Dyadobacter chenhuakuii: one gene and its partner. The protein of the gene in region 2 interacts with the protein of the main gene of each other region in a pairwise test. Links are inferred from orthologs where the notes say so. Each region holds a gene or a part of one and is shown on either strand. Other genes may lie near its edges.

Region 1 (8,242 bases), 3.0 Mb from region 2 along the record:
TCTTTCACGGTGTGCGGATAATGCTTCCGGGAAATGTGCATTTCCTTGGTCATATCGAAAATATTCTGACCGACGAAATTATTGAACCGGGAGAAAAAGATCTGGTTAATGCCAAAATAGCGCGGCAGAATGTTGCTTAACCTATAACAGAAAGATTCCGGCGTGGTGTTGAACCGGTGAATGAGGTCAATAAGCTGCTGCGGCTGCCACCTTTTTTGTTCAAAAACCGCTGCCACTGCGGGCACAAGCAAGCTTCTCTTGATGATGATCGCGCTTGAAAAGTAGGATGCTTTGAAGTTATTCAGCAATTGTTCAAACGATTCCGCTTCCACCAATGCCGTGGTATGCAACCTGTTTTTCAGATTTAAATACAAATAACCGATCTCCCGGCCGAAAATAAACGCCCGCTGCACGGAGGTAAGATGATTATTGATCAGCAAGCGATTGCCGTTTGGATTTGTGATCGTCAGGGAACGAACGCTGGCAAACTCAGGATTGGCTTTTTCATTAATATTTTCAATCGAATAATTGAAGCGCGATTTCAGGATTTCGGCCAAATCATTTTCATTCAGGATTTGCTCTTGATCAACATTGTTTTCAGTTAAAAAACGTTCTGCTTCCAGCTCAATGTCTTCAAAATAATTGTCGTGCATTTCCTGGTAAGTCCGCAATGCCGAGAAATAGAATTTCTCAATTGACATATTATAATTCCGCGCAATCTCGATCAGCGTGCCTACGAATGCGCTGATTTTGGCCGGGGCATCGGAAAGAATTTCAAGCAGGTTAGCGGGATCAATGCCGAAAAGTTCGAGCGGGAGCTCTGTGAGCACATTAGAGCTCAGGAGGTCCGAAATGGGTTCTAGGCGTTTGGTGAGTTTGAGGGAAACGAGCGTGTCATAGTCCACATCCATGGCAGACGCCAGGGCAATGATCTTGTCGGACTTCGGGTATTTCTTGCCTTTTTCAATTTCGTTAATGTATGAAATCGACAGTCCTGATTTTTGAGACAGCTCATTGAGTGACAATCCCTTATCCAGTCGGAGCTGTTTGAGCTTCAACCCGAAAACCAACCTTACATTATCTGTATTTATTGCCACTGCGCTGATAGAATCGGCCTGTAATGTACGATTTCGTTTACAGGCAATTTAATTAAAGAAATGTAAAAGTAGAAATAGCTGCAAGATTCAGTGGTAATATATCAAAACAAAAACGGGACACATCGTAGCGACGGTCCCGTTTGTTATGCTTTATTGTTTTGGATCAGAAAATTGCAAAGCCAAGCGTTGCCTGGAACAAATTGCTCTTTTTACCAAATTGCGAAGCAGTGGTTGCATTGTCAAATTCAACTTTCACGATATCTGTGAAATTTCCTTCGTAACGCACATCCAAACTTAATCTGCCAAAATCAAATCCTACACCGGCTTGATAACCATAAGCTAGCCTGTTCTTGAATTCAGCCGAGTTTTCGCCTGTGATCACATCAAATGAATCGCCGATTTTACCATTATTGGATAATCTCAGAGAAGCCATCGGGCCAACATTGATGCGGAAGAACTTTGCCACTCTCACACCAAACAAAATAGGCACATCCAGGTTGGAAAAACGAACATCAACCTTCCCATTTGAATCCTGCACACCGTCTTCATATACATTAAAGCGGCCACCTTTTTGTGATAGCAAAATCTCAGGCTGGATATAAAATGATTTACCAAAACGGAAAAATACACCTCCCACAAAACCCAGTGAACGGTTGTCGTTGTCTTTGAAATTGAATGGATTATTGCCCGAAGCCAGTGTCAGGTCATTGCTTCCATTGATGTTCGATAGATTAGCTCCTGCCTTAACACCGAATCTGAAAGCCGGGTCGTATTGAGCTGTCGCCGCGTAGCTTATCGTCATCAAGCACAGCGCAATCATAAAATTTTTCATGTTGATTTCTGGTTAGTAGATATAATTGACTTAATAAAAAATCTTAAAAACCTGTGCCCGGAACCCTGATTTGAAATTTCACCTGAAATGGGCATTAGTTTCTACAAGAGCCGGATCAGCGGGCAGTCGGCAACCTAATGTGGTACGGTGTAAACCTTATTACAATCAAAAACGCTATTTTTGCGCTCAGTTTGGAAATTTGGCAAGGCAGAAAGTCAGCCTCTATCGTAATAAGGAAATACAGAGACAGTTATGAGTGATTACAGTCATCGGGAAATAGAACAAAAGTGGCAGCAATATTGGGAGAGCCACGGCACATTTCAGGTTGAAAACCAATCGGAGCTTCCCAAATATTATGTTTTGGATATGTTCCCTTATCCTTCCGGAGCCGGATTGCACGTGGGGCATCCGCTGGGATACATTGCGTCGGATATTTATTCCCGTTATAAAAGGCTGAAAGGCTTTAATGTGCTGCACCCGATGGGATTCGACAGCTTTGGCCTTCCGGCCGAGCAATATGCGATCCAAACGGGCCAGCATCCCGCCATAACAACGGAGCAGAACATTACGCGATACATTGAGCAGTTAAAAAATCTGGGTTTCAGCTACGACTGGAAACGTGAAGTGCGCACTTCCGAACCTGATTATTACAAATGGACGCAATGGATCTTCACCGAGCTTTTCAAAAGCTGGTATAACAACGATTCTGGTAAGGCAGAGCCGATCGGGTCATTGATCTCTATTTTTGAAAAAAGTGGAAATAAAGGCGTTAATGCGACTTGCGATGAGGATACGTCCATTTTTACAGCCGAAGAATGGAATAGCTGGTCAGAAGAAGATCAGTATAAACTGACATTAAAATACCGGCTTACCTATGTTGCGGATGCGACGGTAAACTGGTGTGCAGGACTTGGTTCGGTGCTTTCCAATGATGAAGTAAAAGACGGCGTTTCGGAAAGAGGCGGATTTCCTGTGGTTCAGAAACTAATGCGTCAGTGGATGATGCGCATTACTGCCTATGCACAACGGCTAATCGACGGTTTGGACACGGTTGACTGGACCGAATCGCTGAAAGAGCAGCAGCGCAACTGGATCGGAAGGTCGGTAGGAGCACTTGTGAAATTCGGCATCGATGGCCATGAGCAGAATATTGAAGTTTTCACCACCCGCGTTGACACCATTTACGGCGTTACGTTCATGGTGCTCGCGCCTGAGCACGAGCTTGTTGATATCATTACTACGCCCGGGCAGCGCGGTGACATTGATGCATACATTGCCACGACTAAAAAGAAGTCGGAGCGTGATAGAATGTCTGACGTGAAGACGGTTTCCGGTGCATTCACAGGCGCTTATGCATTAAATCCTTTTAATGATGAAAAAATCCCTGTTTATATAGCCGATTACGTGCTGGCAGGTTACGGAACGGGCGCTGTCATGGCAGTTCCATCCGGCGACCAGCGCGACTGGAATTTTGCACAGCACTTCAATTTGCCGATCATTCCGATTCTGGATTCGCAAAAAGAAATTGAAACGCAGGCAGATTCAACCAAGGAAGGACATTATATCAATTCGGGCATCATTAATGGCCTTACTTTTCACGAAGCCAACAAAGTTTTGATCAACTGGCTTGAAGAAAAAGGAGTTGGAAAAGGGAAGATCAATTATCGTCTGCGCGACGCGGTTTTCAGCCGTCAGCGTTATTGGGGCGAGCCTGTGCCTGTTTTTTATAAAAATGACAGCACCGGACAGCCGCTTCCATACTTATTAGAAAATGGCGAATTGCCACTGAACCTGCCGGAAGTTGACAAATATCTGCCAACAGAGAACGGCGAGCCGCCTTTGGGCCGCGCACAGGATTGGGCGCATGGTTCGGGCAGTGGTTACGAACTAAGCACCATGCCGGGCTGGGCGGGAAGCAGCTGGTATTGGTATCGCTATATGGATCCCAAAAACCAGGAGGAATTCGCTTCCAAAGAAGCCATCGATTACTGGCGCGATGTGGATCTGTACATTGGCGGCACCGAGCATGCAACCGGACATTTGCTATACAGCCGTTTTTGGAACAAATTCATGAAAGACCGTGGGTTTGTGCCTGAGGAAGAGCCGTTTAAAAAGCTGATCAATCAGGGAATGATCCAGGGACGCAGCAACTTTGTGTATCGGGTAAAAGGCGATGATTACAGCAGCCCCGTTTTTGTAAGCGCAGGTTTACGTTCGGAATATGAGGTTTCGGCGCTGCATGTGGATGTCAATATCGTGGAAAATGATGTTTTGGATGTTGAAAAATTCAAAGCAACACGCAAAGATATTGTGGGTGAAAATCCAACATTCATCCTGGAAGATGGCAAATATGTGTGTGGCGTGGAAGTGGAGAAAATGTCCAAATCCAAGTTTAATGTCGTGAATCCCGATGACATTGTGGAGCGTTATGGCGCGGACACATTGCGTTTGTATGAAATGTTTTTAGGCCCATTGGAGCAGGCTAAGCCGTGGAATACCAATGGAATAGACGGGACTTATCGCTTTATCCGCAAGCTTTGGCGATTGTTCTATAATGATGCAGGACAGTGGATGGTAAAGGACATTCCGGCCAAACCGGAAGAGCTGAAAATCCTGCATAAGACGATCAAGAAAATCGAAGAGGATATTGAAAACTTCTCGTTCAACACTGCCGTGAGTGCTTTTATGGTTTGTGTCAATGAATTGGGAGCGATTAAATGTCAGAGCAAAGCAGTTTTGCAGGAGCTTGTCGTTTTACTTTCTCCTTATGCGCCGCACATTAGTGAAGAATTGTGGGATCTGCTTGGCAATGAGAAGGGAATGGTTTCAAAAGCAGCATTTCCGAAATGGGAATTGCAGCACGTTACCGACTCTGTGTTCGAGTATCCGATCCAGATCAATGGTAAAGTGAGGGCTTCACTTACATTCGCATTGGACACGCCCGTCTCCGATATTGAGCGGGAGGTTTTGGCAGACGAAACGGTTCAGCGCTGGATGGAAGGCAAGGCTCCGAAGAAAGTGATCGTGGTTCCAAAGCGGATTGTGAATGTTGTGATTTAATATTCAGATTTATAAATGCGAAAGGGCCGCTGTTGTGAAACAGCGACCCTTTCTTTTATTTTTCTGGCTAAATTTTTCTTTGTGCTTAACGAAGGCTGATCGAGCGTTGAATGTGTGGCTCGCTCACTGAAATGGTTTTGGTTACCTTTTCGCCGTCGCTGAAAATTTCAATGTTGTAGTCTCCGGCAGGCAGGTCGTTTAAATCATATACTTTTCTGATTTTGTCAATTTTTTTACCCAATTGCTCGCGGTAGATGGTTTTTCCTTTTTTGTCCGTCACCAGAATGATTGCGTTTGCGTCATTGTATTTATCAACGCTTACGAACAGCTTGTGATTTTTGGCAACAAATATGCCTGTTCCAAATCCGGTAACTTTTTTGGTCTCCTTATCCTCTGCAAAAGAACTGAAAGCGAAGGAAGCGGTGAAAGCAATGGCTAATACGAAGGTTCTGATTGAAGTTTTCATGGCTAATAGAATTTAAAGTTTGGCTCTTGTTGTCCCGTTTGAACATGACAAACATACGGCGATGACAGGTACTATGCATAGCATAGTACATGAGTGGTTGAATAGGAAAGTGAGCGGTAGGATAGGTCAAACAACGATCTTTTGTACTTTTGCGGCTTATGGCGAAAAGGAAAGTTAAGGCTTCGGCGGCCAAAGTGAATTATTTGAAACCGTTGCCTGCTAAGGGCTGGGCGATTATTGCCGGGGTGATTATTCTGATTGGCGCGCTCATCTGGTGGAAAGATAAGAAGGATGTTAATCAATGGGAGTTCGTCGCCAAGTTTGGGATCAAGCTGCCGCTCCGCTACGCCATTCATGGCATCGATGTGTCACACCACAATGCAAAGATCAATTGGGATAAGCTGAAAAAAACGCGTTCTGAAAATGTAGGGATTGATTTCGTATACATCAAGGCCACGGAAGGCGCCACGCATCTAGACCGGCAATTCAAGCGCAACTGGGCCGAAGCAAAACGCGTAGGGATGCGCCGGGGCGCTTATCATTTCTATAATCCAAGGGTAATGTCAGACCGGCAGGTCCAGAACTTCATCGGGCAGGTGCGGATGGAGCCGGGCGATCTCCCGCCTGTCCTGGACCTGGAAACACACGCCCGAAAGCCGGACGATATCATCATTAAAGGTGTAAAAAACTGGCTGCAACAAATTGAAGCGCATTATGGCGTAAAGCCTATCATTTACGTCAATGAATATTTTTACAAAAAATACATTGCCGGAAACTTCGATGATTATCCGCTCTGGCTGGCCGGTTATTCCCGCACGCACCTGGACGACCTCGCCGCAGACGCGCACGTGCTCTTCTGGCAGCACAGCGAAAAAGGCTGGGCCGATGGGATCCGAGGTTTTGTGGATTATAATGTGTTCCTGCACGAGCCTGAGGAGTGGGCGGATCTGGCGAATGCTTCGCCGTGACTTCTTTCCCAGATTGAAATCTGGGGATAGGGATGAGTCGCCGCTGACGCGGCTGGGCGACTCCGTGATGAGCCGCGTCAGCGGCGGCCGGGTTTGTAACCTTGGACTTTAGTCCGAGGAGAGGAGCGCCCCTTCGGCTCCGCTCAGGGTGACAAGTTGCTAGTTTAACAGCGGCTCCTGCTGGCTTAGACAGTGGAAGCTTCCTTGTCCCCAGATGATCTCAGTGGCTTCAAGCGGGATGATCTTTCGCTCGGGAAATGCTTTTTCCAGAATATCTATGGCAATCTGATCGTTGGGATTGTTGAAAACCGGGGTGATAACGCCGGCATTGCAGATCAGGAAGTTGGCATAGGAACCAGGCGTCCGGAAACCGTCGATGATGACGGCTTTGGGCATTGGGATTTCGATGATATTCAGTTGCTTACCATTCAACAAGCGCATGTTTTTCAGCATTTGCAGATTGGTTTGCAGTATTTCGAAGTTCTCATCATTGGGATCATGCTCAACGCAGGCAATGACGGTGTCTTCATTGATGAAACGCGTGGTGTCGTCAATGTGCCCGTCGGTGTCGTCGCCTACAATGCCGCCTTCGACCCACAGAATCTGATGGACGCCGTAATATTGGCACAACGTTTCCTCGATCTGGCTTTGATTCAAGTGCGGATTTCTATTCAGGTTTAGTAAGCACGATTTACTCGTCAGCAAACTTCCTGCCCCGTTAAATTCCACGGCGCCGCCTTCCATAACGATGCCGGGATTGAAAACAGGCAGATTTAAATATTCAGCGACAGCTTTCGGCGTGCGGTTATCATCATCATAGGGCGGATATTTGCCTCCCCATGCATTATGTCCCCAGTCCACGATCGCCTTCTGTTTTGTTTGCTCATTGATGACGAATGATGGCCCGTGATCCCGGCACCATGCATCATTGGTGGGTTTTATTACAAATTCAATTTTAGAAAGGTCAACATCGGTCCGGTCCAACTCTTTGTAAATGAAAGCTTTCAGGTTTTCGTCATTGGCAATGATCCCCACCTTTTCACCCTGGCTGATGGCCTTGATAAACGCCAGATATTGCGGACGCATCTTAGCAAGCCTTTCACCCTGCCAGGAAGCTTCATTATGCGGAAATGTAAGCCAGGTGGCGCGGTGTGGAAACCATTCGGCTGGAAATGTAAAACCAAGTTCCCCTGGCGTCGATGAAGTGTTTATATCAGGCACAATAATATGAAGTCATTTTAGAGTGCAAAGGTCGGAAAGGTTTTGGTGACTGGCAATTGCAAAGCGATAATGTATAACAAAAAGCGGGACGCAGTTGCCTGCATCCCGCTCAGATCATTGAGTAAATAAACGTTACTGTGCAACCATTACATTGTCTACCAGGTACGTGCCGTCTTCTGTTTCCAGGTTATACGCCTTTGAGACAATGCGCGCATTTTGCTTTACAGCACCCACTTTCCAGGATGATACAATGCCTGTGGAAGGCTCGTAATGGTAAAGGATGTCATTCTTGCTAAGTTGTTTTAACCGCTTCTTTCCTTTGCTGGTCTGAACGCGGTGGTTAGGCGTTGCTTCCAGCAGCAGGGCGGGGATCATTTTAGGATCATAGTTGGCAATTCCTTCGGCAGGGCGCAGGTAAATGGCCGTTAACGAAAAGTCAGGTTTGTTATACACATCAATCTGCCGCACCTGCGTAGCCATGCTTTTGCCTCCCTTGCAGGTTTTAACATGCTCACCCACCTTTACATCTGCAATCGATTTCACACTTCCGTCCGCCATTGTAACCGGCGCATTGTCCGAAAAGTATTTATGTCTTTTG
Region 2 (7,835 bases):
GAGGCGTCTGCTATGGCCGTAAAATGGGCGATTATGCCTTCCTGCGTGGGTTTATTATAATAGGGACAAACCGAAAGAATGGCGTCCACGCCTGTAAAATCCGTTTCCTTAATGCAATCCAGCACGGATTGCGTATCGTTGCCGCCCAATCCGTAGACAATAGGAAGCGATTTGGAGTTATTTTTAATTGTAAATGCCAGGATCTCACGCTTTTCGCGGGAATTTACCGTAGGCGATTCGCCGGTTGTCCCCTGCACCACAAGGTAATCCGATCCGCCTTCTGTTACCAGGTCGATCAGTCTTTTCAAACCCGGGTAATCAATTGCATTCTGCTCATCAAAAGGTGTAATCAGCGCCGCTCCTACCCCTTTGAAACGTTGGTCCAATGGCATTATTTACTTATATAATTGGTTGAAATTTAAAACACAAAGTTAGCTTTCTGAGCCATTTTTCATCACTTATTCTCGATCATCGCTAAAAATTCTTCCTCGCTGAGAATGGTAACGCCCAATTTGCGCGCCTTTTCGAGCTTGGCAGGCCCCATATTATCGCCTGCAAGCAAGTAATTGAGCTTACCCGAAACGCCGCTTAGGACCCGGCCGCCATTGACCTCGATTTTCAATTTGAGATCGTCCCTTTCAAAATTCTCGAAAACGCCGGATATCACAAAGGTTTTGCCTTCCAGCATGTCGCTTTCGAGTTCAACAGGCTTTTCGTCACTTTCCATCTGGATGCCCGCAGCCTGCAAGCGTGCCACCAATTGCTGGTTTTCGGGCACGCTGAAATAGGAAGCAATGCTCTCCGCGATCCTTCCGCCAATTTCCGGGACGGCAATGAGCTGGTCGTAAGTGGCCAATCGCAACGCATTCATGGATTTGAAATAAGCGGCCAGTTTCTCAGCCACCGTCGCCCCCACAAACCTGATTCCCAATGCAAAAAGCACATTTTTAAAAGGAACCGTTTTGGATAGATTTATACCATTCAGAATGTTCTCAACCGTTTTTTCGCGGAAGCTGATCTTCTTCACCTTGCCCGTTTCTTCATTAAGAATGTTCTTTTCGAGGCCGAGAAGCGTTTCATTAGTCAGGTCGTAAAGATCAGCAGGTGTCCGCACAAGGCCGAGATCGAAGAGCAGTTCTATTTTCCCTTCGCCCAGACTTTCAATGTTCATTGCTTTCCGGTGAATAAAATGCTCGATCCGGCCCTTCAGTTGCGGTGGGCAATGGCTGTCATTGGGACAGAAAAAGGCGACTTCACCTTCATTGCGCTGTAATTCGGAGCCGCATTCGGGGCAATGTGTGGGAAAAATTAAAGGTTCAGTTGGGAATTTTTCGCGTTGTGAAATATCTACGCCTGTTATTTTCGGAATGATCTCACCACTTTTTTCGACAAAAACTGTGTCCCCGATTTCCAGTCCCAGCCGCAGCACTTCATTGGCATTGTGCAATGTAGCCCGCTTCACGCGCGTCCCTGAAAGATGAACGCCTTTCACTTTGCTGTAAGGCAATGCGCGTTCGGTAATGTCGCACAGGTTCGCCACCGGCGTCACGGCTCCCGTCCGCCCGACCTGATAAGTCACGATGCGCAGGACGGCGGGTTTATTTTCAGCTTTGTATTTAAATGAAATGGCCCAGCGTGGGCTTTTAGCCGTAAAACCGAGTTCGCGCTGCTGTTCAAAAGAGTTGATTTTGACTACAATTCCGTCCGTTGCGAGCGGAAGAGTCAGTCGTTTTTCCTCCCATTCATGAATAAATTCTAAAACCTCATCAATGGTCTGCACTTTTCTCCAGCCCGGCGAAACATTAAAACCCCAGGATTTAAGCCCCAGCAAGCTTTCTTCGTGGCTTTTGAAAAATTCTGTGTCAGTAAGAAAAGAATAGAGATAGCAATCCAGTCCGCGCCGTGCCGTTTCCGCAGAATCCTGTAACTTGAATGATCCCGACGCCGCATTCCGGGGGTTGGCATATTGATTTTCACCCAATGTGTCCATTTCCTCATTCAGCTTTTGGAAGGACGTAATGGGCATAAAACCTTCGCCGCGAATTTCAAAAACAGGCGGAACATTCTCAGCTTTTACCCTTAATGGCAGCGAACGGATGGTCTTTACATTATTGGTGATCTCATCCCCGCGCGTGCCGTCGCCGCGCGTCACCCCACGCACGAGCACGCCATTTTCGTAAGTAAAACTCAGTGAAATCCCGTCAAATTTGAGCTCACAAATGTATTCATACGGCTCCCCATCCAATCCTCGGCGCACGCGGTCATCGAAATTCCTTAGTTCCTGCTCGTTATAGGTGTTATCCAGCGAAAGCATCGGATAACGATGGTAAACTGTGTTGAAATTCTTGGTAATCGTCCCACCGACCCGCAGCGTTGGAGAATCTTCCTGCCGCAGTTCAGGGTATTGATCTTCAAGCGCCTTTAACTGTTTCAGCAACTGATCGAATTCAAAATCCGAAACCTCAGAAACATTGTCCTGGTAATAACGGTAATTCAAATGCTGCAATTGGTCTACAAGCTCCTGGATTTGTTGTGCTGGGTTCATGGTAAGGCGGCTAAAACAGATAGTGCTCAAATTTAAGAAGCGTTCGCGCCGATTTCAAATAGTGCAGCCCTTCGTTACTTTTTTTGAAAACCGCGTATCAATGGAAAAACAAATCAAACACTTGTCTTTCTTTGATACACAAACTCGTATGAATCATTTCAAAAATTCATTAATTTTCCTAAAAACTCGCTATGCACATGAAAAGCACAGAAACAATCATCTGGCAGGACTGGGATCTCTCACAGATCATAAACGGGGAGGAAATCATGTCTCCTAGCCCACAAAAGCCTCATCAGAATGCGTCCCGGAATTTGCAATGGACTCTTGAAAATTATGTCAGAGAGTGGGATTTGGGTGCTATCTGGAATGCTCCGTTCGATGTTATTTTTGAAGAAGATTACAATCGCCTGCAACCGGATCTTATTTTTGTTTCAAAAGAAAAAGAAGACATTGTCCAGGACTGGATCCGTGGTGTGCCGGATATGGTAGTCGAAATCGTATCAAAAAGCACCATTAAAATGGATACGGTTGTTAAGAAAGAAATTTATGAGCGCTATGGCGTGCAGGAATATTGGCTTTTGAAACCGGAGAAGCGGGTTTTGGAAATTTATGTGTTAAATAATGGCCGATATGAAATGTACGCTTCGTTTGGCGAAAATGATGTGGTTAGCTCACCATTATTTTGCGATTTGGCGTTCAAGTTGAACATTATATTCTAATTTCGGCCTGAACTAAGATTTAAAATTCATGGCGGAAATTGCTCCTTCGATACTTGCTGCTGACTTTGCGAATTTACAACGGGACGTAGAAATGCTGAACGTGAGCCAGGCAGATTATATACACGTTGATATTATGGACGGCATGTTTGTGCCGAATATTTCTTTTGGAATGCCCGTTTGTGAAGCCGTTCACAAGCATGCCACAAAGCCATTGGACGTGCATTTAATGATCGAGCAGCCGGATCGTTATCTGGAAGCATTTGCAAAAGCAGGCGCATCTATACTGACCGTACATTACGAAGCCTGTCCGCATTTGCACCGGACTATCCAGCACATTAAGGAAGTGGGTGCGTTGCCCGGCGTTGCATTGAACCCGCATACGCCGGTGGAAGTGCTTTCGGAGATCCTGGGGGATGTTTCGCTGGTGCTAATTATGTCCGTAAATCCAGGTTTCGGCGGGCAGAAATTTATACAAAACACGTATCAGAAAATTGCCAGATTACAGGCTTTGAAAGAAAAATTTGGCTACACATTCAAGATTGAGGTGGATGGCGGCGTTAATCTTGACAATGCGCCTTTGCTTGTAAAAGAAGGCGTGAACATTCTGGTTGCAGGAAGCTTTGTTTTCAGTTCGGACGATCCGCTGAAAACCATTACCGACCTGAAAACCAGCTGATTTTCAAGGTTCCGAAACACCCCGATATGTTAAAAGATTTTTCCCGACCAGGACTATGAAGTGGCTCAGATACTTCATTTTCAGCATTTTCGCGGCGTCCGGCCTGGCAGCTATTAATGTCTCCCAAAGGCCGGAGCTGGCTGTCGCTAAATTTCCTTTGAAAATCAGCCCGAATGGCCGCCACATCACCGATAATAATGGCGTTCCGTTCCTGATGGTGGCCGATGTGGCCTGGCAAATGCTGCGTAAGCTGAGCTATACCGATGCGATTCATTATATGGATGCGCGCAAGTCTCAGTCATTCAATACATTCCTGGTTCAGCTTTTGCCCGCACTTCCCAATCAGCGGAATTTTAATAAGACCCTTCCATTTCAGGATAACGATATTTCAAAACCCAATAAGCCCTATTTCGACTATTTTGACAAGATTATTGCCGCAGCAAAAGAGCGTAACCTTGTCGTGGGCATTGTGGTTTCCCGCAAAAGCTGGAATGCGATTTTCGATGCGCAAAATCCAACGGTTTGGAAATATTACGGTGCCTATGTCGGTAAGCATTTTGCCAAGTACAGCAATGTGATCTGGATTGTGAGTGAGGAAGAATATCAGACAGCCGCTCAGTTTGAGGCTATTGCGGACGGAATCCGTTCCGTTTCCGAAGGTCAGATCCTAGCGTCGCTGAGCACTTGCTCGCCTTCGAGTGTGAACGACAGCTCAAAAGTCAGATCAGACCTAAAATTCATTATTCCGGATTCTACGGTGACGCCCGCTGAGTATGCGGCGCTGGCCAACTGGCAAAAAAACTCAGCCGAAGTTGCATTAAGGCCATTTTTAATCGCCAATTCGGAGTTCCCCAAAGAAATAACGGATCAGTCTGTCTTGATCAGAAATCAGGCTTACCAGTCCATCATGAGTGCTGCTGCGGGCTTTTGCCATATGAGCACGATCAAAAATTTCAACCCGACATGGAAAGTTAACATCGATAAAGACGGCGCGGAATACATTCATGAACTCGTCAAAATCCTGAAAGGCATTCCCTGGGAATATATGCAACCCGAAAACATCTCAGAACTGCTTCCCGATTCAACCGATAAGGCTGACATAGGCATAGTTTCTTTATCCAATAAGAAAATGTCCATGTTATACTTGCCCGAATCGCGTCCGGTGCGGCTTAACCTCAATTATCTCAACGGGACGGACTTTGGAGCCGTCTGGTATAGTCCGCGCACGGGAAAAAGATGGTCAGGAGGTGAGTTTAGGGCTGCGCCGGAAGCGGTTGTTCAGCCACCCGATTCACAGCCGGGCTGGGATTGGATTCTCTTAATAGGAGCAAAAAAATGAATAAAACCTTACTCTTCAACGTTTTTCTGCTGCTTTCGGCAGTTGTTATAAATAAAGGATACGGTCAGCAGATTTTGTGGGCTAATAAAGTGCTGGGCTATTCTTCCGAAAACCGGCCCGCGCAGTACGGGCACGCCTTCCGCGCAAAACAAATTCTCGGCATTCCTAACAAGCTTCCTGATTTCGGGAATAGTCCGTGCGCCTGGATGCCCGCCGATCCGGATGGCCGGAATGAAGAGTGGATTAAGGTCGGTTTTGAAAAAACAATTTCCCTGAAACAGGTTGCTATCGCAGAAAATTTCAATCCGGGCGCCATTGCCCGGGTGTATGCCTATGATGAGTCTGGGAAGGAATTTCTTATTTCCGACACACCCGCAGCACAGCTCAATGTCAAAGGCAGAATGTTCAGGATCTTTCCAAAACAACAGAATATCCTGGCCAATGCGATCAAGATTGTGATGCAACCTTCGAAAGTTTCGGGAGCGAATCAAATCGATGCAATAGGCATTTCCGACGACACGACGCCCATTGAAGCTGTCATTAACATTGCAAAAGGGCCGCTTTTGAAAACCAAACGTGAAAACATGGGAGCGGCGATCAACAGTCAGGGCCAGGAAGTTGCGCCTATTATTGCCCCCGATGGCAAAACGCTTTATTTCACGAGAGGCAATTTTCTGGGCAATGTAGGCACGTCAGAAACACAGGATATCTGGTATTCCAAACTAAATGAAAAAAATGTCTGGGGCGCAGCGGTGAATATGGGCCCGCCGATCAATAATGCTGCTGATAATGCTATAACAAGCATTTCGGCAGACGGCAAAACCATTTATGTTATCAATGTTTACCGGCCGGACGGCTCCATGGAGTTAGGATTGTCGCGCTGTTTTCAGACGAAGACGGGCTGGACTTTTCCCAAAGAATACAAAATCAACAACCTCAGGGAAAGCATTACGGGCAATAATAAGATCAAACAGGTCGAAAGCATGGAAACCACGGTTTCGCCGTATGGTAATGTGATGATCATCTCGGTTGAGCGCAGCGATACGGAAGGAAAAAAGGACTTGTATGTTTCCTTTCTGCAATCGAGCGACAGCTGGTCGGAGCCGCTGCATCTTGGAAATGTGATCAATACGGCCGATTATGAAGGAACTCCGTTTTTGGCATTGGACAACAAAACATTATATTTTTCCTCACACGGACACAGCGGCTACGGAGCCGGTGATTTGTTCCTCACCCGCCGGCTGGACGACACCTGGGTCAATTGGTCGAAACCTGAAAACCTTGGCCCGGTGATTAATACTTCGCTTTGGGATGCTTATTTTAATGTTCCTGCAACGGGTGATTATGCCTATTTCAGTGCCAGCGAAAAGGTTTCGGGGCAGGAAGATATTTTTCGTGTAAGGCTTACTCCCGAGACACGCCCGGATCCGGTGGCCATCATTTCCGGGACCATCCTGGAAGCAGAAACAAACAAGGCTGTGCGTTCCGACCTCATCGCACAGATCAAGAAAAACAATGATGTTTTCACAAAAGCAACATTTGACCCGGAAACCGGCGAGTACCGGCTTATTTTGCCGCTGAAAGAAATTTACCGCATTACGGCCTCTGAAAACGGCTATTTCCCTTTTACTGAGGAAATTGATTTATCCAAAGACACCACATTACGTAACATCCGGAAAGACCTTTATCTGCAACCGATCAAAGCGGGGCAGCGGATCAGGCTTAGCAGCACCATGTTTGCGCAGAGCAGCGCCGAAGTGATCCGGTCGTCTTACCCGGAGCTGGACAGGATTGTTTCGGCTATGACAAGTTATCCGGCAATGGAAATTTTGCTGGAAGGACATACAGACAATCAGGGCGAAGTCCAAAAAAATGTGAAGCTGGCGGAAGACCGTGTGCAACAGGTCAAAAAATATCTTTTATCAAAAGGAGTAGACGGCAAAAGGATCCAGACAAAGGCCTGGGGACCAGCCAAACCCATTGCCAGCAACCTCACTGAACAGACCCGCCAGAAGAACCGGCGCGTGGAGTTTACAATTCTTAAAATCTAAAAAATATCCTATAAAGGGAATTTTGCTTAATTTCGCGGCAACTCGGTCTGTTTCCCAATTTTTGGGCAAAATAGAACGATACAGAAATTTTAGCGCACATCAACTTTCTTAAATGTCTTCAAACCGTACGAACGAAACTCTGAAAACCTGGCTCATTTTCGCTGTCATTTTAATTGCGGGAACTGCGCTCAGGCTTCACAATCTGGATCGTTACAGTATTTTCTTCGATGAGAGAAGCACAATGGTGATCAGCCAGGGTGTTGTGTTGGAAGGTGCCAACCAAAAGGAAGTTTTTTCTAAGCTGACATTATCGGATTCGCAGTTCTGGAAAACACCTGAATTCAGCCTCAGGCCGCCAAGAGTCTTACGCTCATTTACTTACAACGAAAATTATGCCCCGCGTGCATTTACACCCGCCGAGTTTTGGGCACCCAAAACAATAGAAGATTATTACGAAGCCAATAACCGGAGTGATATTGGAAACAGCCCTTTCTATTATCTGCTG

What was found.
Region 1: the proteins of ligA (region 2) and leuS interact in binary tests that used the Escherichia coli proteins (3 or more experiments, as listed by UniProt). The link is inferred for Dyadobacter chenhuakuii from one-to-one orthologs.

Annotation. Positions count from the first base shown.
Region 1 is NZ_CP098805.1:5,781,472-5,789,713, forward strand. What follows is about bases 1,837-5,189. They hold leuS (leucine--tRNA ligase), read left to right. Parts: upstream 1,837-2,181; coding sequence 2,182-4,989; downstream 4,990-5,189. Other genes in these bases: NFI80_RS24290 (porin family protein), read right to left, coding at 1,837-1,929; NFI80_RS24300 (T9SS type A sorting domain-containing protein), read right to left, coding at 5,075-5,189. Also shown: NFI80_RS24285 (helix-turn-helix domain-containing protein), read right to left, coding at 1-1,097; more of NFI80_RS24290, read right to left, coding at 1,261-1,836; more of NFI80_RS24300, read right to left, coding at 5,190-5,455; NFI80_RS24305 (glycoside hydrolase family 25 protein), read left to right, coding at 5,614-6,423; NFI80_RS24310 (agmatine deiminase family protein), read right to left, coding at 6,583-7,644; NFI80_RS24315 (Hint domain-containing protein), read right to left, coding at 7,777-8,242.
Region 2 is NZ_CP098805.1:2,831,343-2,839,177, forward strand. The notes cover bases 1-2,946. They hold ligA (NAD-dependent DNA ligase LigA), read right to left. Parts: upstream 2,546-2,946; coding sequence 455-2,545; downstream 1-454. Other genes in these bases: dapA (4-hydroxy-tetrahydrodipicolinate synthase), read right to left, coding at 1-392; NFI80_RS11740 (Uma2 family endonuclease), read left to right, coding at 2,743-2,946. Also shown: more of NFI80_RS11740, read left to right, coding at 2,947-3,264; rpe (ribulose-phosphate 3-epimerase), read left to right, coding at 3,293-3,940; NFI80_RS11750 (apiosidase-like domain-containing protein), read left to right, coding at 3,996-5,279; NFI80_RS11755 (OmpA family protein), read left to right, coding at 5,276-7,330; NFI80_RS11760 (glycosyltransferase family 39 protein), read left to right, coding at 7,443-7,835. UniProt on the Escherichia coli protein: DNA ligase that catalyzes the formation of phosphodiester linkages between 5'-phosphoryl and 3'-hydroxyl groups in double-stranded DNA using NAD as a coenzyme and as the energy source for the reaction.